DNA from 4 places in the Pseudomonas medicaginis genome. Region 4 is predicted to be linked to each of the others. Evidence: predicted binding sites of a transcription regulator. Region 4 holds the regulator's gene; each other region holds the start of a gene.
What was found. The regulator FliA, encoded in region 4, starts transcription of late flagellar genes. The targets are predictions, from matches to a motif close to CTAAAGTTTNNNNNNNNNNNGCCGNTAA.
Positions count from the first base shown of each region.

Region 1 (7,557 bases), 1.6 Mb from region 4:
GGCTCGGCGTCGCTCCGGACAGGATCAGTGCGGTCTCGCCGCCGGCCGAATAGCCGATCACCCCGACCTGCCCCGCGTTGACGAACGGCGAGAGCATCGAGTCATTGAGCGTTGCGGTGATGGCTTCGGAAATCTGGATCGGGCGCCCGTACAAGTTGCTCAGGGTACCAAGCCGGCTGTGATCCTCGGCATTGTCGCCGGGATGAATCACCGCCACCACGACAAACCCCTTGCGCGCCAGGGAGGTGGCCAAGTCATGCAGGGCCAGCGGCGTGCCGGTATTGCCATGGGACAGCATCAACAGCGGAAAGCGGCCGATGGCGATCTGGGCGTCTGGCGCGGCATCGATCCGGTAGCCACCCAGCAGACTGGATTGTTCGCGGTCGGTGGACGGATAAAACGCGATGGCGTGCATCGGCTGCTGATCCAGCGGATCGAGAAAACTCAGCGCATGGAAACCGGCGCTCCAATGTCGATGCAGCTCCGGTGCGGCCTGCACTGAAGTGAAACTGGCAAACAAGCAAAGCAGCAGCGCTGCACCGAAACGTGTCATCGAATATCCACCCTCACCAGCGCCCGGGAAGGCCCCGTCGCTCGCCGTCTTGGCCGTGCATAACCTGCGCCAGAATCCTCGGCGCCGGATGCAGGAAAACCCTGCATCCCGGCCATCCAATGACGACGAGAATACAGGGTTTTACGAAGGTTGCCCGAAGCGCTTGGTGTCTTTACGCAGGCCTTACGCAGCGGCGAACTGCTGGCCGATCTGCAAGGTGGCTTCGCTCATGGCTTTAGTGCGCATGTCGTCACCATAGGCCAGGCCTTCGGCACGGACGAACTCGATATCGGTGATGCCGAGGAAACCGAACATTAGCTTGAGATAATCCTCGTGGCCTACGCCGCTCGGTTGGCCGGCATGCAAACCGCCCGCAGTGGAAACGATCACCAGTTTCTTGCCACCGCACAGGCCTTCGGGACCGGCTTCGGTGTAGCGGAACGTCTGGCCGGCGACGGCAATGCGGTCGATCCAGGCCTTGAGCTGGGTCGGAATGCTGAAGTTATACATTGGCGCGGCGATGACCACCGCATCAGCGGCCAGGAACTCGGCCATCGCCGAAGCGCTGAGGTCGGCTTCGTGCTTCAGGGCCGCGTCGCGCAATTCGGCGCTGGTGCCGGCGGCAACCAGCGTCTGGGCGGAAAAATGGCTGATAGCGTCGGCAGCCAGGTCACGGTAGGTGACGGTGATGCCGGGCTCGGCAGCTTTCCAGGCTTCAACCACTTCACGGCTCAATTGGCGGGAAGCGGAGTTGTCGCCGAGGATGCTCGAATCGATGTGCAACAGTTTCATATGAGTGCTCTCCAAGTGAGGACCGCAACCGGGCGATCAATTGGCGACAATCCTACCGATGAAGCCAATGATCGATAAGTCAGCACAAATGCGATAGTTTGTCCCACTGACAGGACAATCGAGTTCGACATGCAAGACCTCAACGATCTGTACTACTTCGCCAAAGTCGTCGAAGCCGGCGGTTTCGCGGCGGCCGGGCGCCTGCTGGGCATTCCCAAGTCACGACTGTCGCGGCGTATCGCCGAGCTGGAAGAACGCCTGGGCGCCCGATTGCTCCAGCGCACCACGCGCCAGCTGAAACTGACGGCGGTCGGCGAACGTTACCTGCGCCATTGCCAGGCCATGTTGCTGGAGGCCGAGATGGCCGACGAAGCGGTGGCGAGCATGTCCAGCGAACCCCGCGGCCGATTGCGGGTATCGAGTCCGGTAGGGCTGGCCCACCAGTTTCTGCCGGTGGTGATCGAAACCTTCCTGGTGAAATACCCGCTGGTGCAACTGGACATGACCCTGCTCAACCGGCGGGTGGACCTGGTCAGCGAAGGCATCGATGTGGCGTTGCGCGTGCGCGATCTGGGGGACGAGGACCCTTTGCTGATGACCCGGCGCCTGCGCCAGGCGCGGCTGATGATGGTCGCCAGCCCGGCCTTTGTCGAAGGGCGGCGGATCGAAACCCCGGACGATCTCAAGCAACTGCCGGTGCTGGGAGCATTGGAAGCTGATCGCCAGGTGCACCTGCGCCTGGTCAGCGCCGATGGGCAGCGTGTGGAACTGAGCCTGGAGGCCCGCCTGGGCATCGACGACTTCATTGTGCGCCGGGCCTGTACCCTCGCCGGCCTGGGCTTCACTCTATTGCCGAGCATGTATTGCGAGCAGGAATTGCAGGACGGCACACTGGTGGAACTCTTGCCTGGATGGTCATCGCCCGATGGCTGGCTCCAGGCGGTCTACCCGCATCGGCGCGGCATGTTGCCGGCCGTGCGCGCCTGGATCGATCATTTGGTGGAAGCCTTCGAGGGCTGTGGAGATAGAACGCTATGAGGTTGAGCGAAGAGGATGTCGCGAGGTTTTGCCTGGGCTTGCCCGGTGCCAGGGAAGACTACAAATGGGGTGGCGTGCGGGTGTTTTCCATTGCCGGAAACAAGATGTTCGCCCTGCAGGGCCTGCGGGGCGACTCGTTGGCGTTCAAGGTCGACAAGGACCTGTTCCTGGGTCACTGCGACCGGCCGGGCATTCACCCCGCGCCTTATCTGGCACGGGCCCAGTGGGTCATCATGCAGGTGCCCTACCCGCTGGGTGCCGAAGAGCTGCGTGGCCTGTTGCAACGCTCACACCAATTGGTGGTCAGCAAATTGCCCAAGCGCACCCAGGTGGGTTTGTTGCTCTAGCCATTCAGGACAGATAGCTGCCCAGGAACAACTGGTCGATCCAGAACACCTGGTGCAACAGCACGATGAACCAGAACACGACCTGGAACGACACTTTGCGGGTCTTGTGGCGAAACAGCTGCTGGGCCAGCAAGGCACCAGGCCAACCGCCGGCCAGCTCCACCGCATGCAGCACGTTCTCCGGGGTGCGCCAGGCGTCGGCGCGCGCCTTGCGCTTGTCGCTCCAATACAGCAGGAATGCCACCACGCTGACGACGCCATAGGCCACCATCGGCACCCACGATACCGCCCGCAACCCGAACAGGAGCGAACCGAACAACGGCAAGGCACAGAGCAGCGCAAACACCATCAGTTTGAGCCGTAGATGCTGCACGGTGCCTTCAGCATTGCGCCCGGCGTGCTTGCGATTGCCTGATGGGTTCATGGCTTGGCGGCGGTCCAGTCCACCCAGCCGAACTGCCAGGTTGCCAGGATCAACAGGCCGAAGGCGATTCGATACCAGGCGAACACCGCGTAGCTATGGCTGGCGATGAATCGCAGCAGGGCCTTGACCGCAATCATGGCGAAAATGAACGCGGTGACGAAGCCAATGGCGAACACCGGAAAATCCGCCGGGACGAACAGCTCACGGTATTTGTAGCCCGAGTAGACCGCCGCGCCAACCATGGTGGGCATTGCCAGGAAGAACGAGAACTCGGTCGCGGTCTTGCGCGACAGGCCGAACAGCAAGCCACCAATGATAGTGGCACCGGAACGGGAAGTGCCCGGGATCATCGCAATGCACTGGGCCAGGCCGACCTTCAGCGCGTCCTTCCACGAGATCTCGTCCACCGTCTCGGCGTGCACCTGGTGCTGGCGCTTCTCGGCCCAGAGCATCACCAGGCCGCCCACCACCAACGCAGTGGCCACCGTGATCGGGTTGAACAGGTAGTGGTGGATCCAGTCGGCGAACAGCACGCCCAAGACCACGGCGGGCAGGAAGGCGATCAGCAGGTTGGCGGTAAAGCGGCGGGCGCTGGGTTGCGTCGGCAAGCCCAGCACCACGTCGAAGATCTTGCGCCGGAATTCCCAGACCACCGCGAGGATCGCGCCGAGCTGGATGATGATGTTAAATGCCATCGAACGTTCGCCACCGAACTCAAGCAAGTCGGCGACGATGATCTGGTGCCCCGTGCTGGAAATCGGCAGAAACTCCGTCAAGCCTTCTACTACGCCAAGAATCAGTGCCGAAAAGGCGGTCCACAAATCCATTCATCCCCCAAAAAAGACGCTGTTCAGGCAGGTCTTATCAATATTCAAGTGTCAAGCAGGTCCACGCAGCGGCTGCACGATAACCGCGACCTTTCAAAAAAAACCAATGAAAAATCAGAACAGGCTCAGGTTTTGCGCTGCGGGGCCGAAATCCTATCAGACAAGCCCTGATAACGCTGCCGCGTTATGACCCAGGTCAATCAGGGGTAGCCGCCAGGCGCTACAGTGCCGGCCGTCGTTAATGACAAGAATAAAAAACCGGAGTGACAGCGTATGAATAGCTTGCGCAGTGTGTCGATCAGCCGACGCTTGTGGCTCATCCTGATCGTGGCCGTCGTGATGTTGTTCACCCTCGGCGCCTTTATGCTCAAGCAGATCCACACGGACCTGTACCAGGCCAAGGTGCAGAAGACCCAGCATGTGGTGCAGACCGCCAGTGGCGTGCTGAGCTACTACCATGGCCTGGAAACCGCCGGGACGCTGACCCGCGAGGCGGCGCAGAAGCAAGCCCTCAGCGTGGTGCGAGGCCTGCGCTATGACCAGAGCGACTACTTCTGGATCAACGACCTGACGCCGGTCATGGTCATGCACCCGACCAACCCGAAGCTTGAAGGCCAGAACCTCTCGGCGATTCGCGACCCGAACGGTTTTGCGCTGTTCAACGAGATGGTCGCCATCGCCAAGGCCAAGGGTGCAGGGATCATCGACTACCTCTGGCCCAAGCCGGGCGCCGAAGCGCCAGTCGGCAAGACCTCCTACGTCAAACTTTTCGAACCCTGGGGCTGGATCATCGGCTCCGGCGTATACGTGGACGACGTCGAGGCAGAATTCCAGTCCCAAGTGATCAAGGCCTCATTTATCGGCCTGGCGATCACCCTGGTCATGGGCCTGCTGTTGACCCTGATCGTACGCAGCATCGTCCGCCCGCTTCAAGAAACCGTCAACGCCATGGCCAACATCGCCAGCGGCGAGAGCGACCTGACCCGCACCCTCGATACCCACGGCCAGGACGAAGTCACGCAACTGGCCCGGCACTTCAACGCCTTTACCGCCAAATTGCGCCAGGTGGTGAGCCAGTTGCAGGACTCGGCCAGTGCACTGGGGCAATCTTCCAGCGAATTGGGCAACGACGCGACTCAAGCCCAGGAACGCAGCCAACAGCAGTCCCAACAAATGGAACTGGTGGCCACCGCGATCAATGAAGTGACCTATGGCGTGCAGGACGTGGCCAAGAACGCCGAACACGCGGCCAGCGAGATGCGTGATGCCGAATCCCAGGCCCAGCAAGGCCAGGTCAACATCGACGGCAGCTTGCAGCAGATCGACCGTCTGTCACAGACCATCGACCAGGCGGTGGAAGTGATCCGTACCCTGGCGAGTGAAAGCACCCAGATCGGCAGCGTGCTGGAGGTGATTCGTTCCATCGCCGAACAAACCAACCTGTTGGCCCTCAACGCCGCGATCGAGGCGGCCCGTGCCGGTGAGCAAGGCCGGGGCTTTGCGGTGGTCGCCGATGAAGTGCGACTGCTGGCCCAGCGCACGCAGAAGTCCACCGCTGAAATCCAGTCGATGATCGAGCGCTTGCAGACCCACTCCGAAGCCGCCGTGAAAGTCATCAGTGACAGCAGCCGGGCCTCGCAACTGACCATCGAACAGGCCGGCCTGGCCGGGGCGAGCCTCAACGCCATTGGCCAGGCCCTGCGCAACCTCAACAGCCTGAACGCCTCCATCGCCAGCGCCACCCTGCAACAGGCCCATGTGGTGGAAGACATCAACCAGAACGTCACCCAGGCCGCCGGACTGTCCCACAGCACCGCCCTGGCCGCCGAGCAATCGAGCCTGGCAAGCAGCCGCCTCAAGGCGTTGAGTGAACAGTTGAATGGGTTGCTCAAGCAGTTCCGGGTCTAAGGATAGGTAGCCCCCCTGTGGGAGCGAGCTTGCTCGCGATAGCGGTAGCACATTCAGCACTGATGCAAGCTGATCCTCCGCCATCGCGAGCAAGCTCGCTCCCACAGGGGTTCTGTGCTGATCTCTGGATTGGTGTTCCCCCGCCCCCCCTTGCTCGCGATAGCAGCAGCACATTCAACATTGGTGTTGGAGCTCTCCACGCCATAGCGTTTACAATCGCCGCCCTCTCCTCTTACCCCAAGGAACCGCCATGTCCGGGCTTGAACTGTTTGCCGCAGCCCTCGGCGTGATCGCTGTCTGGTTGACCGTCAAGCAGAACCCCTGGTGCTGGCCGATCGGCCTGGTCATGGTGTTGCTGTACAGCTGGATTTTTTTCGAGGTGAAGCTGTACTCGGACATGCTGCTGCAGATCGTCTACGCAGTGTTGCAACTCTACGGTTGGTGGCAATGGACCCGTGCCGGAGACCATCATGATGGGCGTCAGGTCAGCCGCCTCGGTGGGCCATCGGTGTTGCTCGGCCTGGCCATCAGTGCGGTGGGCAGCCTGTTGTTGGGAGCCGCCATGGCCCACTGGACCGACGCCGCCCAGCCCTGGCTCGACGCCGCGCTCACGGGGTTCAGCCTCGTGGCCCAGTGGTGGATGGCGCAAAAGCGCGTGCAATGCTGGCCCTTGTGGATCGCCCTGGACGTGATCTTCGTGGGCCTGTTCATCTACAAGGGCTTGCACCTGACTGCCGCGCTTTATGCCCTGTTCACCCTGCTGGCCGTGCAAGGTTGGCGGGAATGGCGTGCCGACCCGGCCCTGCGCGCATGAAGGTGGTGGTCCTGACCGGCCCGGAATCCAGCGGCAAGAGCTGGCTGGCGGCGCAGTTGCAGGAGCACTTGGGTGGCGTGCGGGTGGATGAGTACGTGCGCCATTTCATGGAGCAGACCCAGCGCGACACCTGCCTGGCCGACATCACCGACATCGCCGCCGGCCAATTGGCCTGGGAAGACGAGGCACGTGCCCGCCGGCCTTCGCTGTTGATCCTCGACACTCACCTGTTGAGCAACATCCTCTGGAGCCAGACCTTGTTCAATGATTGCCCGGACTGGCTTGAGCCGGCGTTGCTGGCCCGCCATTACGACCTGCACCTGTTGTTGAGTCCCGAGCAGGTCGAATGGACCGGCGACGGTTTGCGTTGCCAACCCGAGCTGGAGGAACGGCTGGCGTTTTTCCAGGCAATCGAGGCTTGGCTGAACCGACATTGGCAACCTTTCCAGGTCATTCGCGGCAATTGGGCACAACGCCAACAGCAAGTGTTTGCGGCCGTGGCCCAACTGATGAAGCCTGAACACAGGTGATCTGTTTCACGCTTGAAACATCGCGCCCGCGCCAAAGCCGCGCCTGATGCCGTTTTCATGTCATTGCCATCAAGATTGTCAAGCCGCTGAAACACCCGCCCAAAAGCCTGGATCCAGAGCCCTGGCGCAGTCAGTGACCCATTGGTCATCATGACTCGAGTCTCACCGCTGAAACAGATGCCTTCCCCGGCAGCCTCCCCGAAAGTCCAACCCGTTGAATCAAAAGGTATTTAAAAACCCGGCACAACACCTGCTCTTCTCCACTTCGCAACGCTGGACCAGGGCCAGCCCACCGAAGAAGGAATCGATGCCGTGGGGACTTTC
Region 1 covers NZ_OZ221631.1:3,676,628-3,684,184, reverse strand. Annotated here, with positions in the region: gene ACMTA2_RS16160 (alpha/beta hydrolase family protein) at 1-553, opposite strand, end outside; gene ACMTA2_RS16155 (FMN-dependent NADH-azoreductase) at 737-1,345, opposite strand; gene ACMTA2_RS16150 (LysR substrate-binding domain-containing protein) at 1,475-2,383, shown strand; gene ACMTA2_RS16145 (MmcQ/YjbR family DNA-binding protein) at 2,380-2,730, shown strand; gene ACMTA2_RS16140 (DUF1294 domain-containing protein) at 2,735-3,154, opposite strand; gene ACMTA2_RS16135 (undecaprenyl-diphosphate phosphatase) at 3,151-3,981, opposite strand; gene ACMTA2_RS16130 (methyl-accepting chemotaxis protein) at 4,255-5,889, shown strand; gene pnuC (nicotinamide riboside transporter PnuC) at 6,140-6,703, shown strand; gene ACMTA2_RS16120 (AAA family ATPase) at 6,700-7,233, shown strand; gene fapA (functional amyloid chaperone FapA) at 7,546-7,557, shown strand, end outside.
Region 1: the regulator FliA is predicted to act here: its motif matches at 4,106-4,133, upstream of ACMTA2_RS16130 (methyl-accepting chemotaxis protein).

Region 2 (7,557 bases), 3.4 Mb from region 4:
GTTGACTTGCCGGGCGCACAATGCGCCCGACCTTCACTTTATTCTGCTGTCTTGATCCGGTCGACGACCCGGGACGCCAGGTCATCAGGACGGAATTTCGCCAGGAAATCGTCGGCACCGACCTTCTTGACCATCGCCTGGTTGAAAACCCCGGACAACGAAGTATGCAAGATGATGTGCAGTTTTTGCATGCGCGGATCGCTGCGGATTTCCGAGGTCAGGGTGTACCCGTCCATCTCCGGCATCTCGATGTCGGAAATCATCATCAAAAACTCTTCCTCGGGCTTCTTGCCCTCGTCCACCAGCTTGCGCAGGTAATCCAAAGCCTGCCGCCCGTCGTTCAACGCCACCACCTCGACGCCGACCGTTTGCAGGCAACGGGTGACCTGCTTGCGGGCCACCGACGAATCATCCACGGTCAGCACCCGCAGCGAAACCGCCTTGTGCTGCGTCTCGGCATCCACCACACCGACGGAGATCGTCTCCGGGGTGGGCGCCACTTCGGCGAGGATTTTCTCCACGTCGATGATTTCCACCAACTGGTTATCGACCCGCGTCACCGCCGTCAGGTAGTGATCGCGGCCGGTGCCCTTGGGCGGCGGATGGATCTCTTCCCAGTTCATGTTGACGATGCGTTCGACCGAGCGCACCAGGAAACCCTGGGTCTTGGTGTTGTACTCGGTGATGATCACAAACGGATTGCTCTGGTCCAGCAGACGCCCGGAACCGGTCGCCATCGCCAGGTCGAGAATCGGGATGGTCGCACCCCGGATATTGGCCACACCGCACACGACGGGGCTGGACTTGGGCATCAGGGTCAGCTTGGGGCATTGCAGCACCTCGCGGACCTTGAATACGTTGATCCCATACATTTGTTGGCCGTCGAGACGGAACAACAACAGCTCCAGGCGATTCTGACCGACCAGCTGGGTGCGCTGGTTTACCGAATCCATTACTCCCGCCATGCCCTGACTCCTACCTAACGCTAATGTGTCCGACGCGCATTCATCACTAAACGGCACGGGGCTTGCTATTGAACCGGCATGAACGCACAAACGACATTTTCTCGACGCCTGACCACTCACTGCCGCCACTGGCTCGGTGCATTGCTGGCTGCCTGCCTGCTCACTTCGGGCGGTCCTGCCCTTGCGGCGGTTCCGGTTACCTTGCCTGATCTCCTTATCGGCGTCACTCAGGGCTTTCTTGAATTCACCGTAGAAGACTATCTGGCAACCAGTCAAACCGAAGGTCGTTACGAAATCGAAGTCAACCAGCTGGACCCACGCCTGCGCATGCCCATGTGTGACAAGGAATTGACTGCTTCGCTGGAGAGCCCGGCCCGGCCCCTGGGGCGCGTTACGGTGAAGGTCCGTTGCGACAGCTCCGCGCCCTGGACGGTGTTCGTGCCCGCTCAAGTGCGCCTGTTCCGGGACATTGTCACCACCACGCGTCCGCTCAAGCGGGCCGGGATCGTCGAGCCCCAGGACGTGATGTTGCGCGAACGGGACATCAGCCAGATCACCCAGGGCTTCCTGACCTCTGTCGATCAAGCCATTGGGCAGAAACTTGTCCGACCAATGGTCGCCGATCAGGTCGTGACGCTGGTGCACCTGGAGCAGGCCGAGGTGGTCCGCAAGGGCGACCAGGTGGTCATCACCGCCCGCAGCGGCTCCCTGGCCGTGCGGATGCCCGGCGAGGCCCTGTCCAACGGCGGCATGCGTGAACAGATACGGGTAAAAAACCTCAATTCCCAGCGCGTCATCAAGGCGCAGGTGATGGCCCCAGGCCAAGTGGAAGTGGCGATGTAATGACCTGGTAGAGGAGGTAGAAAGCTGGCGCTTGATCCCGGTGTTCCCTAGACTGTGCCTTATGCAAAGGCAAGCGCAGACGTGCGCACGTTCATTGAATAAATGAGCCTAAAGTTTTTTTGGGAATGGCCGAAAACATGGCAAGCGTCCAAATACCCAGAGGTTTTTTACCATGGTCATCGATTTCAATCGTTTAAACAGCTCTTCACCGCTGACAGGCACTACGCGTACCAGCGCCACCAAGGAAACCGTCGAAACCGACAAATCCGCGCCGCTGTCCACGCCAGCCGAAAAGGTCAGCAACGGGGAGTCGGTACACCTCAGCAATGAGGCTCAGCAGTTGCAGAAGGTCACTGACAAGCTGCGCGATCAACCTGTTGTCGACAACGCCCGCGTGGCCGAGTTGAAAGCAGCCATCGCCGATGGCAGCTACAAGGTCGACAGCAACCGCGTAGCCAGCAAACTGCTCAACTTCGAAGCCCAGCGCTAGGCCGCCGCCTGCGCCAGGCTTTTGGACGCTAAGACCCAAGGCCAGCCATGCACGACACTCATTTATTGCAACTGATCATCGACGACTTTGTTCCAGCGCAACAATTGCTGGAGTTATTGCAGGCCGAATCCGTGGCACTGCACGGTCGCGACATGCCTTTGCTGGAAAACATCCTGGCGCAGAAACAGGCACTGATCATCTTGCTCGACCAGCATGGCCGCAAGCGCAGCGAGATCCTCGCCAGCCTCAACCTGCCCGCCAGCCATGACGGTCTTGAGCAACTGGCCGGCCAGTCGGCGATCGGCGATCAGTTGCGGTCCCAGAGCAAAGTGCTCAACGACCTGCTCGCCCAATGCCAGGCCACCAACGCCCGCAACGGCCAGTCGATCCAGATGCAGCAGGCCGCCACTGCCAACCAGTTGCGCATCCTCAATGGTGGCGAGATCCCGACGCTGTATGATGCCAGCGGTTCGACAGCCAGAATGGTCAAGCACCGTCCGCTCAGCCAGGCATGAATCGAACAATGCCTTCGCTCTATCAACGCGCGATACATGCTGGCAAAATGCTGGCTATTTGTAGTCGTATTTTGCCTGGAGATTGACCCACCGTGTTCAATGCCTCAAACGCGGATGATGCTCCGCAGCCCCCCAAGGTCCTTACCACGCCCCTGGAAATCTCCGGCAACCTGCGGATGCTGCAAGATAGCCATGACCCGTTGATCATTACCTTCCATGAACGTACCCAGCGCTTCCAGAGCTATCTGGTCAATGTCGATCGCGAGACCAACTCCATCGCCCTGGATGAAATGATTCCCCGGGATGGTGAGCGGTTCCTGCTGGCCGGCGAGCCGTTTCGCGTTGAGGGTTTCCATGACGGCGTGCGTATCGCCTGGGATGGCAAGGGCCCATTGACCATCGATGAGTCCAGCGACGGTCGCTGCTACCGCGGCGCCCTGCCCGACGAAGTGGTCTACCACCAACGTCGCAACGCCTTCCGCGCCGCCCTGAAACTGGCCCAACTGGTGAACGTTGAACTGGGTGGCGACAAGCTCAAGTCCCCCGTGGACGGCAAGCTGCTGGATATTTCCGCCACCGGTTGCAAGTTGCGTTTCGACGGTGACATCACCGAACGCCTGCAATTGGGCCAGGTGTATGAGCGTTTCATCGCGGCCCTGCCCTTTGGCAACATGACCGCCCCGGTCGAACTGCGCTACCTGCATTTCGAAGAAAGGATCAATACCACGTTCGCCGGCGTACGCTTCCACAACATCAGTGGCCTGGTGCAACGGCAGGTCGAGCGGTTCGTCTATCAGCTCCAGCGCGAAGCCCGGCGTTTCGATAAAGACGACCTCTGATCGTCGAACCATGAAAAACGGGCAGTCCCTTGCGGTGACTGCCCGTTTTTTTTATGCGTGCTTCAAGGTCTGGCCTGGGTAAAGCTGGGCGCCTCGGCTTCAGTTGCCGCCGCGGTTTCAGGGTCGGGTTCCGGTTCCACCTCCGGGCTGGCCGGTGCCTGCATCTGCTCCTGCACCACTTGCTCATCCACCCGCGGATCGAGGCACGCCACCAAAGGCGAACTCGACATGCTGTCTGGCATCGCCACGTGATGCAGCGGTGCGTCATCGACCTGATGCAGGTTGGTCACCGCTTTCGGCCGGATCCGCCACACCAGCACCAAGGCGAAGAAGGCGAAGAAGCCGTAGAGCATCTGACTGCCGAACATCTTCATCAACACGCCAGCCACCAGCGGCCCGATACTGGCGCCAACGCCGTAGGTCACCAATAGCATCGCGGTCAGGGACACCCTTCGATCCGCTTCGACGTGGTCGTTGGAAAACGCCACCGCCAGCGGATACAGGCAGAACTGGACCAGCGAACAGAAGAACCCGGCGACGAACAGCACCTCCAGCGGCACCGTCGGAAGAATCGCCAACGGCAGCGCACACACCGTCAGGACCAACGCAAAGCAGCGGATCAGCAGCGCCCGGTCATATCGATCGGACAGCCAGCCCAAGGGCCACTGAACCAGCAGCCCGGCGAAGATGCAGCTACCCATGAACAGACCGACCTGCTCGGTCGATAACCCTTGCTGAGAGGCGTACAACGGCGCCAAGCCATAGAACGAGCCGACGATCAGCCCGGAGCCCAGCACCGTACTCAATGACTGCGGCACACGCTTGATGAAGAAGCGCGGCTCCATGGGCGCCGGATGCAGCGCCGCCGGGTGAATTCGCCGGGTCAGTGTGACCGGCACCAGGCACAAGGCGAAGCACAGCGCCACCAGCATCAACAGCTCAGGCCCCAGGGCCGGGTGCATGACCAGAATCAACTGGCCCAGCACCAACCCCAGGTACGAGGCGATCATGTAGCCGCTGAACACCACCCCACGCTGCTTGGCGTCGGCCTGCTCATTGAGCCAGCTCTCGATGACCATGTACTGGCACATCATGCCGAGGCCGACGATCATCCGCAGCACGATCCAGGCCGGCAGCCAGTCCACCAGGCCATGGCCCAGCACTGCCGCCCCGACAATCCCGGCGCAGGCCGAATAGGCGCGGATGTGGCCGACGCGGGCGATCAGCCGATGGCCGATCTTGCCCCCCAGCACCAGGCCGAAATAGTTGGCGGCCATCAGCGCACCGACCCAGAGGCTGTCCACATGGTCGGCGGCCAGGCGCAAGGCCAGGTAAGTACTCAAGAGGCCCGAGCCGATCAACATCATCAGCGAGGCGAAATAAAGCGCTCGAAAAGGTTTCCAGATTTGGCGCATCGGCGTTCCGAGCGGCTCCTTGAGGTGAGTAAGGGCTACCTGTTGAAGATAGCCCGAATGCGACGGTTCGTTATGCCTGGGCCGCGAGGACACGTCGCTCCCAAGGCGTGATTTCGTCGAAGAAGCTGGTCAGCTCCAGGGTCTTGGAAGCGATGTAGCCTTCGATGAACTCCGCGCCGAACAGTTCCTTTGCCAGATGGCTACGCTTCAGACGCTCCAGGGCGGCATGCAAGGTACATGGCAGCGAAAGATTATCCGGCACGTCGAATTCGCCCTGGATCGCCGCGCTCGGTTCCAGGCGATGTTCGATCCCATACAGCCCGGCGGCCAGGCTGGCGGCGATCGCCAGGTAGGGGTTGGCGTCGGCCCCGGGCAAGCGGTTCTCGACCCGTCGGGCCACCGGCGAACTGGCGGGAATCCGCAGCCCGGCCGCACGGTTGTCATGGGACCAGCAGGCATTGTTCGGTGAAGCGAACGGATGGCACAGCCGCTGGTAGGAATTCACGTTCGGCGCGAACAACGCGGTGAAGTCCGCCAGGCAAGCTTGTTGGCCCCCGAGGAAATGCCGGAACGCGGCCGTCGGTTCGCCCGCTTCGTCGCTGAACACGTTGCGACCGCTGTCCGCCTCGACGACGCTCTGGTGGATATGCATCGAACTGCCCGGCGTGTGGGCCAGGGGCTTGGCCATGCAGACCACGGTCAGGCCGTGCTTGAGGGCCACTTCCTTGAGCAGGTGCTTGAACAAGAAGGTCTGGTCGGCCAGCAGCAGCGGGTCGCCGTGCAGCAGATTGATCTCGAACTGGCTCACGCCCATTTCATGCATGAAGGTGTCGCGAGGCAGGCCCAGCGCCGCCATGCAGGCATAGACTTCACTGAAGAACGGGCGCAGGCCGTTATTGGAGCTGACGCTGAACGCCGAATGGCCGTCTTCGCGACGTCCATCCAGGCCCATCGGCGGCTGGAACGGCTGGGTCGGGTCCGGGTTGGGGGCGAACACGAAGAACTCCAGCTCGGTCGCCACCACCGGCGCCAGGCCAAGGGCGGCATAGCGCGCGACAACCGCCTTGAGCTGGCCGCGCGTCGAAAGCGGGGAGCTTTCACCGCTCAGTTCGTCGGCATCACAGATGGCCAGGGCACGGGGCTGATGGCTCCAGGGTAGACGGTGGATCTGTTTCGGGTCGGCCACCAACGCCAAGTCACCATCGTCGCTGCCGTAGAAACGCGCCGCCGGGTAACCGCCCATGATGCATTGCAGCAGCACCCCCCGCGCCAGTTGCAACCGTCGGCCCTCGAGAAACCCTTCGGCGGTCATCACTTTGCCCCGCGGCACGCCGTTCAAATCCGGCGTGACGCATTCAATCTCATCAATGCCCGTCAATCGCTGCGCGAGTGAACGCTGGCCATCGGTCGTCATGACGCAATCCTTGTTATGTGCGAGCCGCGAACGGCAACCCGTACAAAATAGGCTCCGGCTGTTCGGAATATCAAGCATCCAGAGGCAATTAAAATGTGTGGGAGCGAGCTTGCTCGCGATAGCATCGGCTCAGTCAATATTGAGCTGACTGATACACCGCTATCGCGAGCAAGCTCGCTCCCACAGGGGATTTGTGCTGTTTTTTATAAAGCGCACGCTCAGGGCAGGTAAAGCCGGAACACCCCGCCGCCCAACACACCGCCATTGGCAATCTCGGTCCGCCCGCTGACGCCGCCACGCTGGTGCAGCCCGGCGATTCGCGCGGCGAAGTACAGGCCCAGCCCAGTGCTGCCGCTGCTGTGGTTGATGCCCTGCACATACTCGGCCTGACGCTCGATCATCTGCGGCGGATAACCCTCACCGTCGTCGTTGATGGTCAGCACCAGTTGCCCGGCTTCGTCACTCACACTGATCAGCAGCGCCTGGCGCGCATGGCGAATGGCGTTATTGATGCAGTTGTCGAGCACCGAGGCCACCAGCTCGCGGTCGAAAAAGCCCAAGGGGCTGAGGGGGTCGACATCGTAGGTGGCCATGATTCCGCGGCTGCGGAACACATCCTGATGCCCGGCCAGTTGCGCCTCGATGAAATCGTCCAGCTCATGGTAGGCCGGGTGCAACGGCAACTGGTTGACGCCAAGCTTGTACAGCCCCAGCAACTGCACCATGAGGCCATTGAGGTGGGCGAACTCGAACTCGATGACACCCTGCTCCGAGGTCTGCCGCTCGGATTCGGGCAGGCGTTCGAGCCATTGCCCATGCGCCTGCATGAGCAAGGTCAGGGAGTTTTTCATGTCGTGCACGGTCGACGCGATCACCGTGGAAAAATCGAGGGCCTGTTCGCTGTCATTCATCGCCAAATGCCTTGCTTCGCAGTTTTTGATAACGCGCAAAACGCGCATCGGTGTCGGGCATCATGCCCACCAGTTTCAGGCAGGCGCGGCACTCCTGCAGCAGTTCCGACTCCACGCTGGTGTCGGTGCCATGCAGCAGCGATTGCGCCATGTTCAGGGCAATAC
Region 2 covers NZ_OZ221631.1:5,753,917-5,761,473, forward strand. Annotated here, with positions in the region: gene ACMTA2_RS25190 (chemotaxis protein CheV) at 39-965, opposite strand; gene flgA (flagellar basal body P-ring formation chaperone FlgA) at 1,044-1,808, shown strand; gene flgM (flagellar biosynthesis anti-sigma factor FlgM) at 1,981-2,298, shown strand; gene ACMTA2_RS25205 (flagella synthesis protein FlgN) at 2,346-2,813, shown strand; gene ACMTA2_RS25210 (flagellar brake protein) at 2,906-3,652, shown strand; gene ACMTA2_RS25215 (MFS transporter) at 3,715-5,067, opposite strand; gene ACMTA2_RS25220 (glutamine synthetase family protein) at 5,138-6,379, opposite strand; gene ACMTA2_RS25225 (sensor histidine kinase) at 6,700-7,392, opposite strand; gene ACMTA2_RS25230 (response regulator) at 7,385-7,557, opposite strand, start outside.
Region 2: the regulator FliA is predicted to act here: its motif matches at 1,917-1,944, upstream of flgM (flagellar biosynthesis anti-sigma factor FlgM).

Region 3 (7,557 bases), 2.8 Mb from region 4:
GTGAGCAAGAAAGCCCTGGAAAACGCCATCAACAACCTGCGGGGGGGCGAAGCGGTCAACGACGCCAACCACGAGGAGTCGCGCCAGGCGCTGGACAAGTACACCGTCGACCTGACCAAACGCGCCGAGGAAGGCAAGCTCGACCCGGTGATCGGTCGCGACGATGAAATCCGCCGCACGATCCAGGTGCTGCAACGCCGCACCAAGAACAACCCGGTGCTGATCGGCGAGCCAGGCGTGGGTAAAACCGCCATCGCCGAGGGCCTGGCCCAGCGCATCATCAACGGCGAAGTGCCGGACGGCCTCAAGGGCAAGCGCCTGTTGTCCCTGGACATGGGGGCCCTGATCGCCGGAGCCAAGTATCGTGGCGAGTTCGAAGAACGGCTCAAGGCATTGCTCAATGAACTGTCCAAGCAGGAAGGGCAGATCATCCTGTTCATCGACGAACTGCACACCATGGTCGGTGCGGGCAAGGGCGAGGGTTCGATGGATGCCGGCAACATGCTCAAGCCTGCGTTGGCCCGTGGCGAGTTGCACTGCGTCGGCGCGACCACGCTCAACGAGTACCGCCAATATATAGAGAAGGATGCGGCCCTTGAGCGGCGCTTCCAGAAAGTGCTGGTGGAGGAGCCGAGCGAGGAAGACACCATCGCCATCCTGCGGGGCCTTAAAGAGCGCTACGAAGTCCACCACAAGGTGGCGATCACCGACGGCGCGATCATCGCGGCGGCCAAGCTCAGTCACCGCTACATCACCGACCGTCAATTGCCGGACAAGGCCATCGACCTGATCGATGAGGCGGCCAGCCGCATCCGCATGGAAATCGATTCCAAGCCCGAAGTGCTGGATCGGTTGGAGCGGCGCCTGATTCAACTCAAGGTCGAATCCCAGGCCCTGAAGAAAGAAAGCGACGACGCGGCGAAGAAACGGCTGGAAAGGTTGCAAGAAGAAATCGTTCGTCACGAGCGTGAGTATTCCGACCTCGAGGAGATCTGGAACTCGGAGAAGGCTGAGGTCCAGGGTTCTGCGCAGATCCAGCAAAAGATCGAACAGTCCCGGCAGGAACTGGAAGCGGCTCGCCGCAAAGGCGACCTCAACCGCATGGCCGAGCTGCAGTACGGGGTGATCCCGGACCTGGAGCGCAGCCTGCAAATGGTCGACCAGCACGGCAAGAGTGAGAACCAATTGCTGCGCAGCAAGGTGACGGAGGAAGAAATCGCCGAAGTGGTTTCCAAGTGGACCGGCATTCCGGTCTCGAAAATGCTCGAAGGCGAGCGCGACAAGTTGCTGAAGATGGAAGGCCTGCTGCATCAGCGCGTGATTGGCCAGGAAGAGGCGGTGGTTGCGGTCTCCAACGCCGTGCGCCGCTCCCGTGCCGGGTTGTCGGACCCCAATCGTCCGAGCGGCTCGTTCATGTTCCTCGGCCCGACCGGTGTCGGTAAAACCGAGCTGTGCAAGGCGCTGGCCGAGTTCCTCTTCGACACGGAAGAGGCCATGGTGCGCATCGACATGTCCGAGTTCATGGAGAAACATTCCGTGGCGCGGCTGATCGGTGCTCCACCGGGTTATGTCGGCTATGAAGAGGGCGGTTACCTGACCGAGGCAGTGCGTCGCAAGCCGTACTCGGTGATCCTGCTCGATGAGGTCGAGAAGGCGCACCCGGATGTGTTCAACATCCTGCTGCAAGTGTTGGAGGATGGCCGGCTGACCGACAGCCACGGGCGTACGGTGGACTTCCGCAACACGGTGATCGTGATGACCTCCAACCTGGGCTCGACGCAGATCCAGGAACTGGTGGGCGACCGCGAGGCGCAGCGTGCGGCGGTGATGGACGCGATCTCTATCCACTTCCGGCCGGAGTTCATCAACCGGGTCGACGAAGTGGTGATCTTCGAGCCATTGGCCCGTGATCAGATTGCCGGCATCACCGAGATCCAGTTGGGTCGCCTGCGCAGTCGCCTCACCGAGCGCGAGTTGAAACTGCAATTGAGCGATGAGGCGTTGGACAAGCTGATTGCGGTGGGCTACGACCCGGTCTATGGCGCACGGCCGCTGAAACGGGCGATCCAGCGCTGGATCGAAAACCCGCTGGCGCAGTTGATCCTGTCCGGTCGCTTCATGCCGGGCGAAACCGTGACCGGTACGGTGGAGCACGACGAAATCGTCTTCAACTGATAGCCGAGACTGTCGGCGATTGAAATGACCTCGCCTTGCGAGGTCATTTTTTTCATCAGGCCGTTGAACTCAAAGGAAAAGGCTTGTAAAGTGCGCCCCGCAGTACGTCACCCCAAGGGCGACTTCCCACTGGGAAGGAATCCAAAATAAGTTGCAAATCATTGTCTTGAAAGCAATTTAAGGGGTTGACAGAGGTTTTGAAAATTGTAGAATAGCGCGCCTCAGACACACGAACGCAGCGATGCGCAAGGGTAGAAGAGGTTGAAGCTAGCTTCAACGTTGTAACTTGAAATATCAGTTCCGTGATAGCTCAGTCGGTAGAGCAAATGACTGTTAATCATTGGGTCCCAGGTTCGAGTCCTGGTCACGGAGCCATTTCAATCGGGGTATAGCGCAGTCCGGTAGCGCGCCTGCTTTGGGAGCAGGATGTCAGGAGTTCGAATCCCCTTACCCCGACCATATTTGGGTCGTTAGCTCAGTTGGTAGAGCAGTTGGCTTTTAACCAATTGGTCGTAGGTTCGAATCCCACACGACCCACCATTTTTGAAACCAGCTCGCTGGAATCGAATCTTAAGATCAGAGGCCAAAAGCGCTGATCGAGGAAGGCGACTTGCGAAGGTCGCCTTTTTTTTACCGGGGTATAGCGCAGTCCGGTAGCGCGCCTGCTTTGGGAGCAGGATGTCAGGAGTTCGAATCCCCTTACCCCGACCATATTGAAAATCCTCGTATCGAAAGATACGGGGATTTTTTTTGCCTGCCAAAAAGTGAACTGACTTAAGTCATCGTACAACCTGCCGATAACCTACCGACAGGGGCATGGCCCCATCTCAGGCCAACAATAAAAAAGGCACCGTTATGTTTCTTCGTCAGTTGAATATCGCCCCTCGTGCCGCATTGGGTTTTGCCTTGATCGCGGTGTTGGTGGCGTTGCTCGGGGTGTTTGCGCTGGGGCAGATGTCGAGCATTCGTGACAGTGAAGTCGCCGTGGAAACCCAATGGCTGCCCAGCATTCGCGGGGGCGATGAGATCCGCGAGTGGATGTTGCGAATCCGCACCATTTCCCTGCGCATGGCCTTGGACCAGGATCCGAAGAACATCCCGGTGTACCGCGGACAAATGGACACGCGCGACAAAGAACTGGGCGAAAAAATCGCCGCCTACGAAAAACTCGTCGTGACGCCTGAAGGTAAGGCCCTCTACGACCAGTTCAAGCAGACCTTTGCCGCTTACCGTACCGGTATCGCGCAGTCTTTCACCTTGGCAGAGCAGGGCCGTCGGGACGAACTGGTCAAGCTGCTGCTGGTGGACATGAAGACTGTGGTGGACGGTTCCGGCAAGCAGCTCAACGACCTGGCGGAGTTGTTCTCCAGGCAGGTGTCCATCGAGAGCCAGAAGTCCCAGGAGCACTACGCCAATTCCCGCATGATCGTCAGCCTGTTCATTGTGCTGGCCGCCCTGGCCACGGTGGCCTTGGCCATGCTGCTCACGCGCAGCATCGTCAAGCCCTTGGGCGAGGCGCTGAATGCGGCGCAGAGCGTCGCACAGGGTGACCTGACCCGACCGATCCAGACCCATGGCAACGACGAAGTGAGCCGCTTGCTCAAGGCCTTGGCGGCCATGCAACAGAATCTGCGCGAGACGCTGCTGGGCATCAGCGGCTCAGCCGCGCAACTGGCCACCGCGGCCGATGAACTGAACGCGGTCACGGTCGACAGTACCCACAACCTGCAGCAACAGAACAACGAAATTGAACAGGCCGCCACGGCGGTCACCGAAATGACCACCGCTGTGGAGGAGGTCGCGCGCAATGCGGTTTCCACCTCCGATGCCACGCGCCAGTCCAGTGAGTCGGCGTCTCTTGGGCAGCAGCGGGTCAGCGACACGGTCGAAGCCATCGGCGTCCTTGCCAGCGATGTACAGGTGACAGGTGGCCTGGTGCAATCCTTGGCCAACCAGTCGCAGGACATCGGCAAGGTACTGGACGTGATCCGCGCCATCGCCGAGCAGACCAACCTGCTGGCCCTCAACGCGGCCATTGAGGCGGCCCGGGCGGGAGAGAGCGGGCGTGGGTTTGCGGTGGTGGCGGACGAAGTCCGGGCGCTGGCTTATCGCACGCAGCAATCGACCCAGGAAATCGAGCAAATGGTCCAGGGCATGCGCAGCGGTGCGACCCAGGCACTCGATTCCATGCAGGCCAGTTCCAGTCGCGCCGCCAGCACCCTGGCCATGGCGGAGCGGGCCGGAGAGGCGCTGCACACCATTACGGCGTCGGTGCATCAGATCCACGAGCGTAACCTGGTGATCGCCAGCGCCGCCGAAGAGCAGGCGCAAGTGGCCCGCGAGGTCGATCGCAACCTGGTGAACATTCGTGATTTGTCGGTGCGTTCGGCTTCCGGCGCGGACCAGACCAGCGCGTCCAGCCATGAGTTGTCGCAACTGGCGAATTCGTTGCGCACGATGGTGCAGCGGTTTCAGGTTTGATCGGTGGATAGCTCGGACAAAGATCCTGCCCGAGCTTAAGTATTGATTGGGCCGCCCTCATCGCGAGCAAGCTCGCTCCCACAGTTGATCGCGGTCACCCTGTGGGAGCGAGCTTGCTCGCGATCGCGGTGGATCATTCAGCATCAGTATTGCTGATCCCGCGCAATCCTCAGTGCAACTTGAGCCGAGGCTCGGTACCACGTCCGATCTTGCTGCCCAGCATCAGCATGGCCGTGCGGAACATGCCGTACAGCGCCATCTGGTGCATGCGGTACAGCGACACGTAGAACATCCGCGCCAGCCAGCCTTCAAGCATCACGCTGCCGGTCAGGTTGCCCATCAGGTTGCCCACCGCCGAGAAGCGTGACAACGAAATCAGCGAGCCGTAGTCGGTGTACTTGTATTCGGGCAAGGCCTTGCCTTCGATCCGCAGCTTCAGGGATTTGGCCAGCAGCGAGGCCTGCTGGTGCGCGGCCTGGGCGCGGGGCGGAACGTTGCGATCGCTGCCGGGTTGCGGGCACGCGGCGCAGTCGCCGAAGGCGAAGATGTTCTCGTCGCGGGTGGTCTGTAGCGTCGGCAGCACGTGCAACTGGTTGATCCGGTTGGTTTCCAGTCCGTCGATATCCTTGAGGAAGTCCGGTGCGCGAATCCCGGCGGCCCAGACTTTCAAGCTCGCGTCGATCACTTTGCCATCCGCCGTCATCAGGCTGTCGGCGGTCACCTGGCTCACGGCGGCGTTGGTCATGACGTTGACCCCGAGCTTCTCCAGGGTTTTGTGCACCGGTCCGCCGATACGCTCCGGCAGTGCTGGCAAGACTCGTGGCCCGGCCTCGATCAGGGTGATGTGCATGTTCTCCGGTTTGATCCGGTCCAGGCCGTAGGCGTGCAGTTCGTGGGCGGCATTATGCAGCTCGGCCGCCAGCTCGACTCCGGTTGCACCGGCGCCGACGATGGCGACGCTGATGCGTTCGACGGTATCGGTCTGCCCGGCGTGGGCACGCAGATAGTGGTGGAGCAATTGCTGATGGAAGCGCTCGGCCTGCTTGCGGGTGTCGAGGAACAGGCAATGCTGCGCCGCGCCTTCGGTGCCGAAGTCATTGGTGGTGCTGCCGACAGCGATCACCAGGGTGTCGTAGCCCAATTCCCGGGCCGGCAGCAACTCGACGCCTTCCTCGTCATAGGTGGCGGCCAACTGGATTCTCTTGCGCTCGCGGTCCAGGCCGCTCATGCGCCCCAGCTGGAACTCGAAGTGGTTCCATTTTGCCTGGGCGACATAGTTGAGTTCGTCTTCGGAGGAGTTGAGGGAGCCGGCGGCCACTTCATGCAGCAGGGGTTTCCAGATGTGGGTCAGGTTCGCGTCGACCAGCATCACACTGGCCGTGCCACGCTTGCCCAGGGTCTTACCCAGGCGGGTAGCCAACTCCAGGCCGCCGGCGCCGCCGCCAACGATGACAATACGATGAGTCATGGGGATATCTCGCAAGGCTAAAGGAATTCGGTGCCGTTACCCGCGCGAGCGCCAAGCGGCTCATAGCGTCAGGTAACTGATCAGTCGGCTCAACAGGCCCAGGCCAATGGTGATGGCCAGCACCACCACCAGGAGCATCCACGGCCGGAAAGGCCGGCGCTCTACTCGGTGCTGGGACAGTTGCAGGTACTCTTCGACATGCTTCTGGTCTTCTGGGTTCAGGCGGCTGGTCATAAAGGCCTCGTCAGGTAGACGTTGCGGAATGTGAAGGCGTTACAGCGTCCGGCTAGCCGGCATTGAAAACAGCGTAGCCGCTCGCCGGAACCGGTTCGACGGTCAGGCTGTCGTCGAGGCGAATGATTCCACTTTTTAACACCCGGACGGTGATTCCGCCATGGCCGCGTACGGCCTGGAACGTACCTTCGCCGAGGTTTCGCTCCAATCGGGCGCAGGGCTGGCACCAGCCGGTGGTTTCAAAGATCGCCTGGCCGATGCGAAAGCGCCGGCCCTTGAGGCTGAACAGGTTGATGCCACTGACCACAATATTGCGCCGCAACTCCTGTGGCAGCACGGGCCGGTCTTCGGGACGGGCCATAAGCGAGCCGATCACGGCCAGGTGCTCCCATTGGATCAGCGTCACTTGCCGCGCGTTGCGGATACCGGGGCGGGCGTGATCGCCGGTCAGTCCGGCTTCCAGGCGGGCCTCCACGGCGTCCAGTTCGATCATCGGCGCGTGGCCCTGGGGGCGCACGCCAATCCAGCGTACGCGGCCTTGCTGCGGCACGGCGGCGATCAGTTCCTGCAACGGGCTCACAGGCTGATCCCGACATCGAACACGATGCTGCGCCCCAGGTTGCTCCGCAGGAAGTCGGGGGCATCGGGGTGGGCGAACAGCACCCGGGCAAACGTCGGCCCCACCAGTGACAGCGAGCGCCAGCCCTGGCGCAGGTATTCGGTCGGTGGTGGAAAGTGACTGTTGAGGTCCAGCACCTCGCGCTTGAGGCTGGCGAAGGCGATGATGTCCAGGTCGCCCAGGTCCATGCCGCGCTCGGTGTAGTTGTGGGCTTTCTTGCGCAGGGTCGGGGCCAGGCGCATCAGGAATTCATTGGCCGGGATTCGTCGAGGCTTGGCTTCGCGACGCACCAGTTGGCTCAGGGAAAACGCGCTGCGGCGGCGTTGCAGTTCATCGCGCCATTCGTCATTGAGGCGGCGGCCCTCGTCGAGCACGAAAAACACTTCGAAATTGGCATCGCGAAACAACACGTCCGGCGGCTCACCGGCAGGGGCGAACTCGTCGGCGCGGTAAGGCACGTTCAGCCCTTGCAGCAGACGCTGGCAGACCCAACGCTCACGCTCCCATTTGCGGGCATTGGAGAGAAAGGCATTGGCTTGCTCGGCCGCGATGGTCAGCAGGCGTAAATAATCGGAGTCAT
Region 3 covers NZ_OZ221631.1:6,356,718-6,364,274, reverse strand. Annotated here, with positions in the region: gene clpB (ATP-dependent chaperone ClpB) at 1-2,175, shown strand, start outside; tRNA gene ACMTA2_RS28090 (tRNA-Asn) at 2,475-2,550, shown strand; tRNA gene ACMTA2_RS28085 (tRNA-Pro) at 2,558-2,634, shown strand; tRNA gene ACMTA2_RS28080 (tRNA-Lys) at 2,640-2,715, shown strand; tRNA gene ACMTA2_RS28075 (tRNA-Pro) at 2,810-2,886, shown strand; gene ACMTA2_RS31580 (methyl-accepting chemotaxis protein) at 3,031-4,656, shown strand; gene ACMTA2_RS28060 (NAD(P)/FAD-dependent oxidoreductase) at 4,826-6,124, opposite strand; gene ACMTA2_RS28055 (DUF3094 family protein) at 6,185-6,358, opposite strand; gene ACMTA2_RS28050 (MOSC domain-containing protein) at 6,411-6,938, opposite strand; gene ACMTA2_RS28045 (DUF1780 domain-containing protein) at 6,935-7,557, opposite strand, start outside.
Region 3: the regulator FliA is predicted to act here: its motif matches at 2,949-2,976, upstream of ACMTA2_RS31580 (methyl-accepting chemotaxis protein).

Region 4 (7,557 bases):
CCGCTGCGGACCTTGCCCGAGGCTTCGCGCTCTTCCGGCGACTCGATGCCGTGGTCGACCGCGTTGCGCACCAAGTGGACCAGCGGGTCGGCCAGGGCCTCGACAAGGTTCTTGTCGAGGTCGGTCTCTTCACCCACCAGTTCCAGGTTGATTTCTTTCTTGAGCTGGCGAGCCAGGTCACGAACCAGGCGCGGGAAGCGCCCGAAGACTTTCTTGATCGGCTGCATCCGGGTCTTCATGACCGCGGTCTGCAGGTCCGCCGTAACCACGTCGAGGTTCGACACGGCCTTGGACATGGCTTCGTCCTGGCTGTTGAGGCCCAGGCGCACCAGGCGGTTACGCACCAGTACCAGTTCGCCGACCATGTTCATGATCTCGTCCAGGCGTGCGGTGTCGACCCGAACGGTGGTCTCTGCTTCGCTGGCCGGCTTTTCCGCTGGCGCAGCGGCCGGAGCGCGGGCTGGCGCCGGGGCGGCAGCGGCAGGCTTGGCGGGCTCGGCCTTGGGCTCCGGCGCCTTGGCGGCGGGTTTGGGCGCAGCCTTGGCCACCGATGCCGCCGCAGTGGCGGCAGCAGGCGCAGCAGAAGCGGTACCGACTTCGCTGAACTTGCCCTTGCCATGCAGCTCATCAAGCAATGATTCGAATTCGTGGTCGCTGATCAGGTCGCTACCTGCTGCGGCGGCAGCGGGTTTGGCCGGGGTCGGTGCCGAAGCGATGGCCGAGTCCAGTGCGTCAACGGCAAAGTTGCCCTTGCCATGCAACTGATCGAGCAAGGCTTCGAATTCGTCGTCGGTGATGTCCGAGCTGTCGCCCGCCGCTTTCGGAGCGGCCGGGGCCGCTGGCGGAGCAACGGCATCCGCCGCGAACTGGCCCTTGCCGTGAAGCTGGTCGAGCAGCGACTCGAACTCGGCATCGGTGATTTCATCGCTGGAGGTCCCGTCGGCGACCGGCGCGGCAGGTGCAACCGGAGCGGCCGGTGCCTCGGCCTGGGCCTTGACGGTATTGAGGGAGTCCAGCAGTTGTTCGAATTCGTTATCGGTGATGTCGCCCGATTCCTCGGCGACCGGTTCTTCCACCACTACCTCGACAGCTGGCGCCGCTTCGTCAGCCGACTGCGGCTCGGCCAGGCGCGACAGCGCGGCGAGGAGCTCGGGGGTGGCAGGGGTAATCGGCGAGCGCTCACGCACTTCGCTGAACATGCTGTTGACCGCATCCAGCGCTTCGAGCACCACGTCCATCAACTCCGAATCAACGCGACGCTCACCCTTGCGCAGGATGTCGAACACGTTCTCGGCAATGTGACAGCACTCCACCAGCTCGTTGAGCTGGAGGAAGCCGGCGCCTCCTTTTACAGTGTGGAAACCGCGAAAAATTGCATTGAGCAGGTCCGCATCATCAGGTCGGCTTTCCAGCTCGACCAGCTGTTCGGACAGTTGCTCTAGAATCTCGCCGGCCTCAACCAGGAAATCCTGAAGGATCTCTTCATCGGCGCCGAAGCTCATTAATGGCTGCTCCTAAAATAGGGCTAAATCAAAATCCAAGGCTGGACAGCAGATCGTCCACATCGTCCTGACCGGACATAACGTCTTCTCTTTTATCGGCATGAATTTGCGGACCTTCACCCTGCGAGAGATGTTTTTGTGGATCTTTTTCAGCAAGCATCGCTTCACGGTCGTGTTCGATGCCTGCAAAGCGGTCGACCTGGCTGGCCATCAGCACCAGTTTGAGCAGGTTGCTTTCCACTTCGGTGACCAGTTGGGTCACACGCTTGATCACCTGGCCGGTCAGGTCCTGATAGTCCTGGGCCAGCAGAATGTCGTTGAGGTTGCTTGCCACCGCGCGGTTCTCGGTGCTGCTGCGCGTCAGGAAACCGTCGACCCGACGGGCCAGTTCCCGGAACTCTTCAGCGCCGACTTCGCGACGCATGAACCGGCCCCAGTCGGTGCTCAAGGCCTGGGCTTCTTCGCTCAGGCCATTGACCAGCGGCGTTGCACTTTCCACCAGGTCCATGGTGCGGTTGGCGGCGGCCTCGGTCAGCTTGACCACATACCCCAGGCGCTCGGTGGCGTCGGTGATCTGCGAGACTTCCTCGGCCTGCGGCATGTGCGGGTCGATCTGGAAATTGACAATCGCGCTGTGCAGTTCACGCGTGAGCTTGCCCACTTCCTGATACAGACCGCGGTCACGGGTCTGGTTGAGCTCATGGATCATTTGAACCGCATCGCCAAAGCGACCTTTTTCAAGGCTGTCGACCAGTTCGCGGGCATGTTTTTTCAGGGTCGATTCGAAATCGCCCATTGAAGATTCGTTGTCCATAGCTCCCCCGTGGCGCCGTTAACCGATGCGTTCGAAGATTTTTTCGATCTTCTCTTTCAACGCCTGGGCCGTGAAGGGTTTGACCACATAGCCGTTTACACCAGCCTGGGCCGCTTCGATGATCTGCTCGCGCTTGGCTTCGGCAGTGACCATCAGCACCGGAAGATGCTTGAGTTTTTCGTCGGCACGCACTTGGCGCAGCAGGTCGATACCGGTCATGCCCGGCATGTTCCAGTCGGTGACCAGGAAATCGAAGTTGCCACTGTGCAACATCGGGAGCGCAGTGGTCCCGTCATCTGCTTCGGCCGTGTTGGTGAACCCAAGGTCACGCAACAGGTTTTTAATGATCCGCCGCATCGTTGAGAAGTCATCAACGATGAGGATTTTCATGTTCTTGTCCAATTCGACCTCCAAGCAGTCTTAAACGCGCCCAGCACCTGGACGCGCCATTTCAATCAATCCGGCACAACGCTCGACAACAGCCTGGAGCACAACGGACGGAGACTGGCGCAGTACCTGCCAGGCCAGCCTCGTTCGCAGTGTCCCCACACTGCCTGTCAGCGCGCTCGCCACTCCCCCAAACGCCCCCGCAAACGGGCCGCGCACTGGCTGTGTAACTGGCTGACCCGCGATTCGCTGACCCCCAGGACCTCACCGATTTCCTTGAGATTCAGCTCTTCGTCGTAGTACAGCGCCAAGACCAGTCGCTCACGCTCCGGCAAATTGGCAATCGCATCCGCCAGCGCGCTCTGGAAACGCTCATCTTCCAGGTCACGCGATGGCTCCATGTGAGCACTCGCGCCATCCTCATGCAGCCCTTCGTGTTCGCCGTCCTGAAGCAGGTCGTCGAAACTGAACAGGCGGCTGCCCAAGGTATCGTTCAAAATCCCGTAATAATCATCGAGACTCAACTGGAGTTCGGCCGCAACTTCGTGATCTTTAGCGTCACGTCCGGTTTTCGCTTCAATTGCCCGAATCGCGTCGCTGACCATGCGGGTATTGCGGTGCACCGAACGCGGGGCCCAATCGCCCTTGCGGACTTCATCGAGCATCGCCCCGCGAATGCGTATACCGGCATAGGTCTCGAAACTGGCACCCTTGCTGGCGTCGTATTTGTTCGACACTTCAAGCAGGCCGATCATGCCGGCCTGGATCAAGTCCTCGACCTGCACGCTGGCTGGCAATCGCGCCAGCAAGTGATAGGCGATACGCTTGACCAGTGGCGCGTAACGCTCGATCAATTCGTACTGGGCGTCCCGTGCCGATTTTTTGTAGAGGTGGTTGTAACCGCTGGCTGTCATAGCACGGGCCCTGCTGTTTGTTGCACAAGACGCTCGACGAAAAATTCCAGATGCCCGCGAGGGTTGGCCGGCAGCGGCCAGGTGTCGACCTTCTGGGCGATCGCCTTGAACGCCAGCGCGCATTTGGAACGTGGAAAGGCTTCATAAACGGCACGTTGCTTCTGGACGGCCTTGCGCACGCTTTCGTCGTACGGCACGGCGCCGACGTATTGTAGGGCGACGTCCAGGAAGCGATCGGTGACCTTGGTCAACTTGGCGAACAGGTTGCGTCCTTCCTGCGGGCTCTGGGCCATGTTGGCCAGGACGCGGAAGCGGTTCATGCCATAGTCGCGGTTAAGCAGTTTGATCAGGGCGTAGGCGTCGGTGATGGACGTTGGCTCATCGCAGACCACCAGCAGCACTTCCTGGGCGGCGCGCACGAAACTGACGACCGAGTCGCCGATGCCGGCCGCGGTGTCGATCACCAGCACATCGAGGTTGTCGCCGATGTCACTGAAAGCCTGGATCAGGCCCGCGTGCTGCGCCGGGGTCAGGTGAACCATGCTCTGGGTGCCCGAGGCCGCCGGCACGATGCGAATCCCGCCCGGCCCCTGCAACAACACGTCGCGCAGTTCGCAACGGCCTTCGATCACGTCCGCCAGGGTGCGCTTGGGGGTAAGCCCCAGCAACACGTCGACGTTCGCCAGGCCCAGGTCGGCGTCCAGCAGCATGACCCGTCGGCCAAGCTCTGCCAGAGCCAGGGACAAGTTCACTGACACGTTAGTCTTCCCGACGCCACCTTTGCCGCCGGTCACCGCGATCACCTGTACGGGATGCATGCTGCCCATGTTCGTTCTTTACCTTGTCTTCTTAGACGGAGGCCACATTACTGGCTGCGCGTTCGCATACGGAACAATGCAAGGCAGGCCATCGATGTAGGTACAAAAAATTTTCATGATTACCTCAGCCGACCTGCTTGGTCGGGCTGTGGTAGATATCAGCGAACATGTCAGCCATGGCTTCTTCGCTGGGTTCTTCCTGCATTTGCACACTCACGGCACGACTGACCAGTTGATGACGGCGCGGCAGATGCAAATCATCCGGGATCCGCGGCCCGTCGGTCAGGTAGGCCACCGGTAGTTCATGACCGATCGCCAGGCTCAACACCTCGCCCAGGCTTGCCGTTTCGTCCAGCTTAGTCAGGATGCAGCCGGCCAGCCCGCAGCGTTTGTAGCTGTGGTATGCGGCGGTTAGAACCTGTTTCTGGCTGGTGGTTGCCAACACGAGATAATTTTTTGACTTGATGCCGCGCCCGGCCAGGCTTTCGAGCTGCATGCGCAGGGCCGGATCGCTGGCTTGCAGGCCTGCGGTATCGATCAGCACGACGCGTTTGCGCAGCAGCGGCTCCAGCGCCTGGGCCAGGGATTGCCCCGGATCCACATGGGTCACCGACACATTGAGGATCCGGCCCAGGGTCTTGAGTTGTTCCTGGGCACCGATGCGGAAACTGTCCATGCTCACCAGGGCGATGCTCTGGGCGCCGTACTTGAGTACATAACGGGCGGCGAGCTTGGCCAGGGTGGTGGTCTTGCCCATGCCGGCAGGGCCGACCATGGCAATTACCCCGCCCTCTTCCAACGGCTCGACTTCCGGGGTCGCGATCATCCGCGCCAGGTGCGCCAACAACATGCGCCAGGCCTGGCGCGGCTCTTCGATGCCATTGATCAGCGCCAGCAGGTCCCGGGACAACGGACCGGACAGGCCGATGCGTTGCAGGCGACGCCACAGATTGGCCTGGGCCGGACGGCTGCCTTGCAGCTGGTTCCAGGCCAGGGAGCCGAGTTGGACTTCCATCAACTCGCGCAGGCTGTTGAGTTCAAAGCGCATCGAGTCCAGGGCGCGCGGGTCGAGCCCACGGGCTGGCGCGGCAGGCGCTGGCTCCGGACGACGCGGTTCGGCCTGGGCCTGTTCGATCAGTGGTTCGGCAGCGGTCAATGGCAGGCCGGCGGTCAGTGGCTGACCGGCGAACAATTGACGATTGGTACCCGCCGCCCCTTCGCCTTCGCTGCTGCGCAGGCTCAGTTCGGCTTGGGCGCTGGCGATGCGCGACTGGGTCTTGCGCAGCTCGTCTTCGAGTTCCATGTTCGGAATCCGTGGAGCCAGCGCCGACAATTTGTAATCCAGGGCCGCCGTCAGTTCGACACCGCCGGCAATACGACGGTTGCCAATGATGGCTGCTTCAGCGCCCAGCTCGTCACGAACCAGTTTCATGGCCTGACGCATGTCGGCGGCGAAAAAACGCTTCACTTGCATAAACCACTACCTCAGCCGTTGGGCCCTACTGTCGCAACGATGGTCACTTGCTTGTTGTCCGGTATTTCCTGATACGCCAGCACATGCAGCCCCGGGACCGCGAGGCGCCCGAATCGCGAGAGCATCGCGCGAATCGGACCGGCCACCAGCAGGATCACCGGTTGGCCTTGCATTTCCTGCCGCTGGGCTGCTTCGATCAACGAACGCTGCAGCTTCTCGGCCATGCTTGGCTCCAGCAGGACACCCTCTTCCGAGCCTTGTCCTGCCTTCTGCAGACTATTGAGCAATATCTGTTCCAACCTTGGCTCCAAGGTGATCACAGGCAGCTCAGACTCAGTGCCTACAATGCTTTGGACGATTGCACGGGACACGCCAACCCGAACCGCAGCCACCAAGGCGGCGGTATCTTGACTCTTGGAGGCGTTGTTGGCGATGGCTTCGGCGATACTGCGTATGTCACGCACGGGCACCTGTTCGGCCAGCAGCGCCTGCAACACCTTGAGCAACTGCGACAACGAAACCACGCCCGGCACCAGCTCCTCAGCCAGCTTCGGCGAGCCTTTGGCCAATACTTGCAGCAGTTGCTGGACTTCTTCGTGGCCAATCAGCTCGCTGGAATGCTTGTACAGGATCTGGTTCAAGTGCGTCGCCACCACGGTACTGGCGTCCACCACGGTATAGCCGAGGGACTGGGCCTGGGCCCGCTGGCTGATTTCAATCCACACCGCCTCCAGGCCGAAAGCCGGATCCTTGGCGGTGATGCCGTTGAGGCTGCCGTAGACCTGGCCGGGGTTGATCGCCAATTCACGGTCGGGATAGATCTCGGCTTCGGCCAGGATCACCCCCATCAACGTCAGGCGGTACGCGCTCGGCGCCAGGTCGAGGTTGTCGCGGATGTGCACGGTGGGCATCAGGAAGCCCAGGTCCTGGGAGAGCTTCTTGCGCACCCCCTTGATCCGCGCCAGCAACTGACCACCCTGGTTGCGGTCGACCAATGGAATCAGGCGATAACCGACTTCCAGGCCGATCATATCGATAGGGGTCACGTCATCCCAACCCAGCTCCTTGGTTTCCATGGCGCGGGCTGGCGACGGCAGCAGTTCCTGCTGGCGCTTGACCTCTTGCAGGGCCTGGACCTTCTGCACGTTCTGCTTCTTCCAGAAGAGGTAGGCACCACCTGCCGCCATGGCCGCCATGCTCAGGAAGGAGAAATGCGGCATCCCGGGCACAATCCCCATCACCGCCATCAAGCCAGCAGCCACTGCCAAGGCCTTGGGCGAGGCAAACATTTGCCGGCCGATCTGCTTGCCCATGTCTTCGGAGCCCGAAGCACGGGTCACCATGATCGCGGCCGCTGTGGATAACAACAGTGATGGCAATTGCGCCACCAAACCGTCACCGATGGTCAGCAAGGCGTAGACCTTGCCGGCATCGCCGAAGCTCATGCCATTCTGGAAGATACCGACGGCCATGCCACCGACCAGGTTGATGAACAGAATCAGCAAACCGGCGATGGCGTCACCGCGCACGAATTTGCTGGCACCGTCCATGGAGCCATAGAACTCGGCTTCCTGGGCCACCTCCAGGCGACGCAGCTTGGCCTGGCTCTGGTCGATCAGGCCGGCGTTGAGATCGGCGTCGATCGCCA
Region 4 covers NZ_OZ221631.1:2,064,044-2,071,600, reverse strand. Annotated here, with positions in the region: gene ACMTA2_RS09130 (chemotaxis protein CheA) at 1-1,502, opposite strand, end outside; gene ACMTA2_RS09125 (protein phosphatase CheZ) at 1,531-2,316, opposite strand; gene ACMTA2_RS09120 (chemotaxis response regulator CheY) at 2,335-2,706, opposite strand; gene fliA (RNA polymerase sigma factor FliA) at 2,874-3,617, opposite strand; gene fleN (flagellar synthesis regulator FleN) at 3,614-4,444, opposite strand; gene flhF (flagellar biosynthesis GTPase FlhF) at 4,560-5,909, opposite strand; gene flhA (flagellar biosynthesis protein FlhA) at 5,921-7,557, opposite strand, start outside.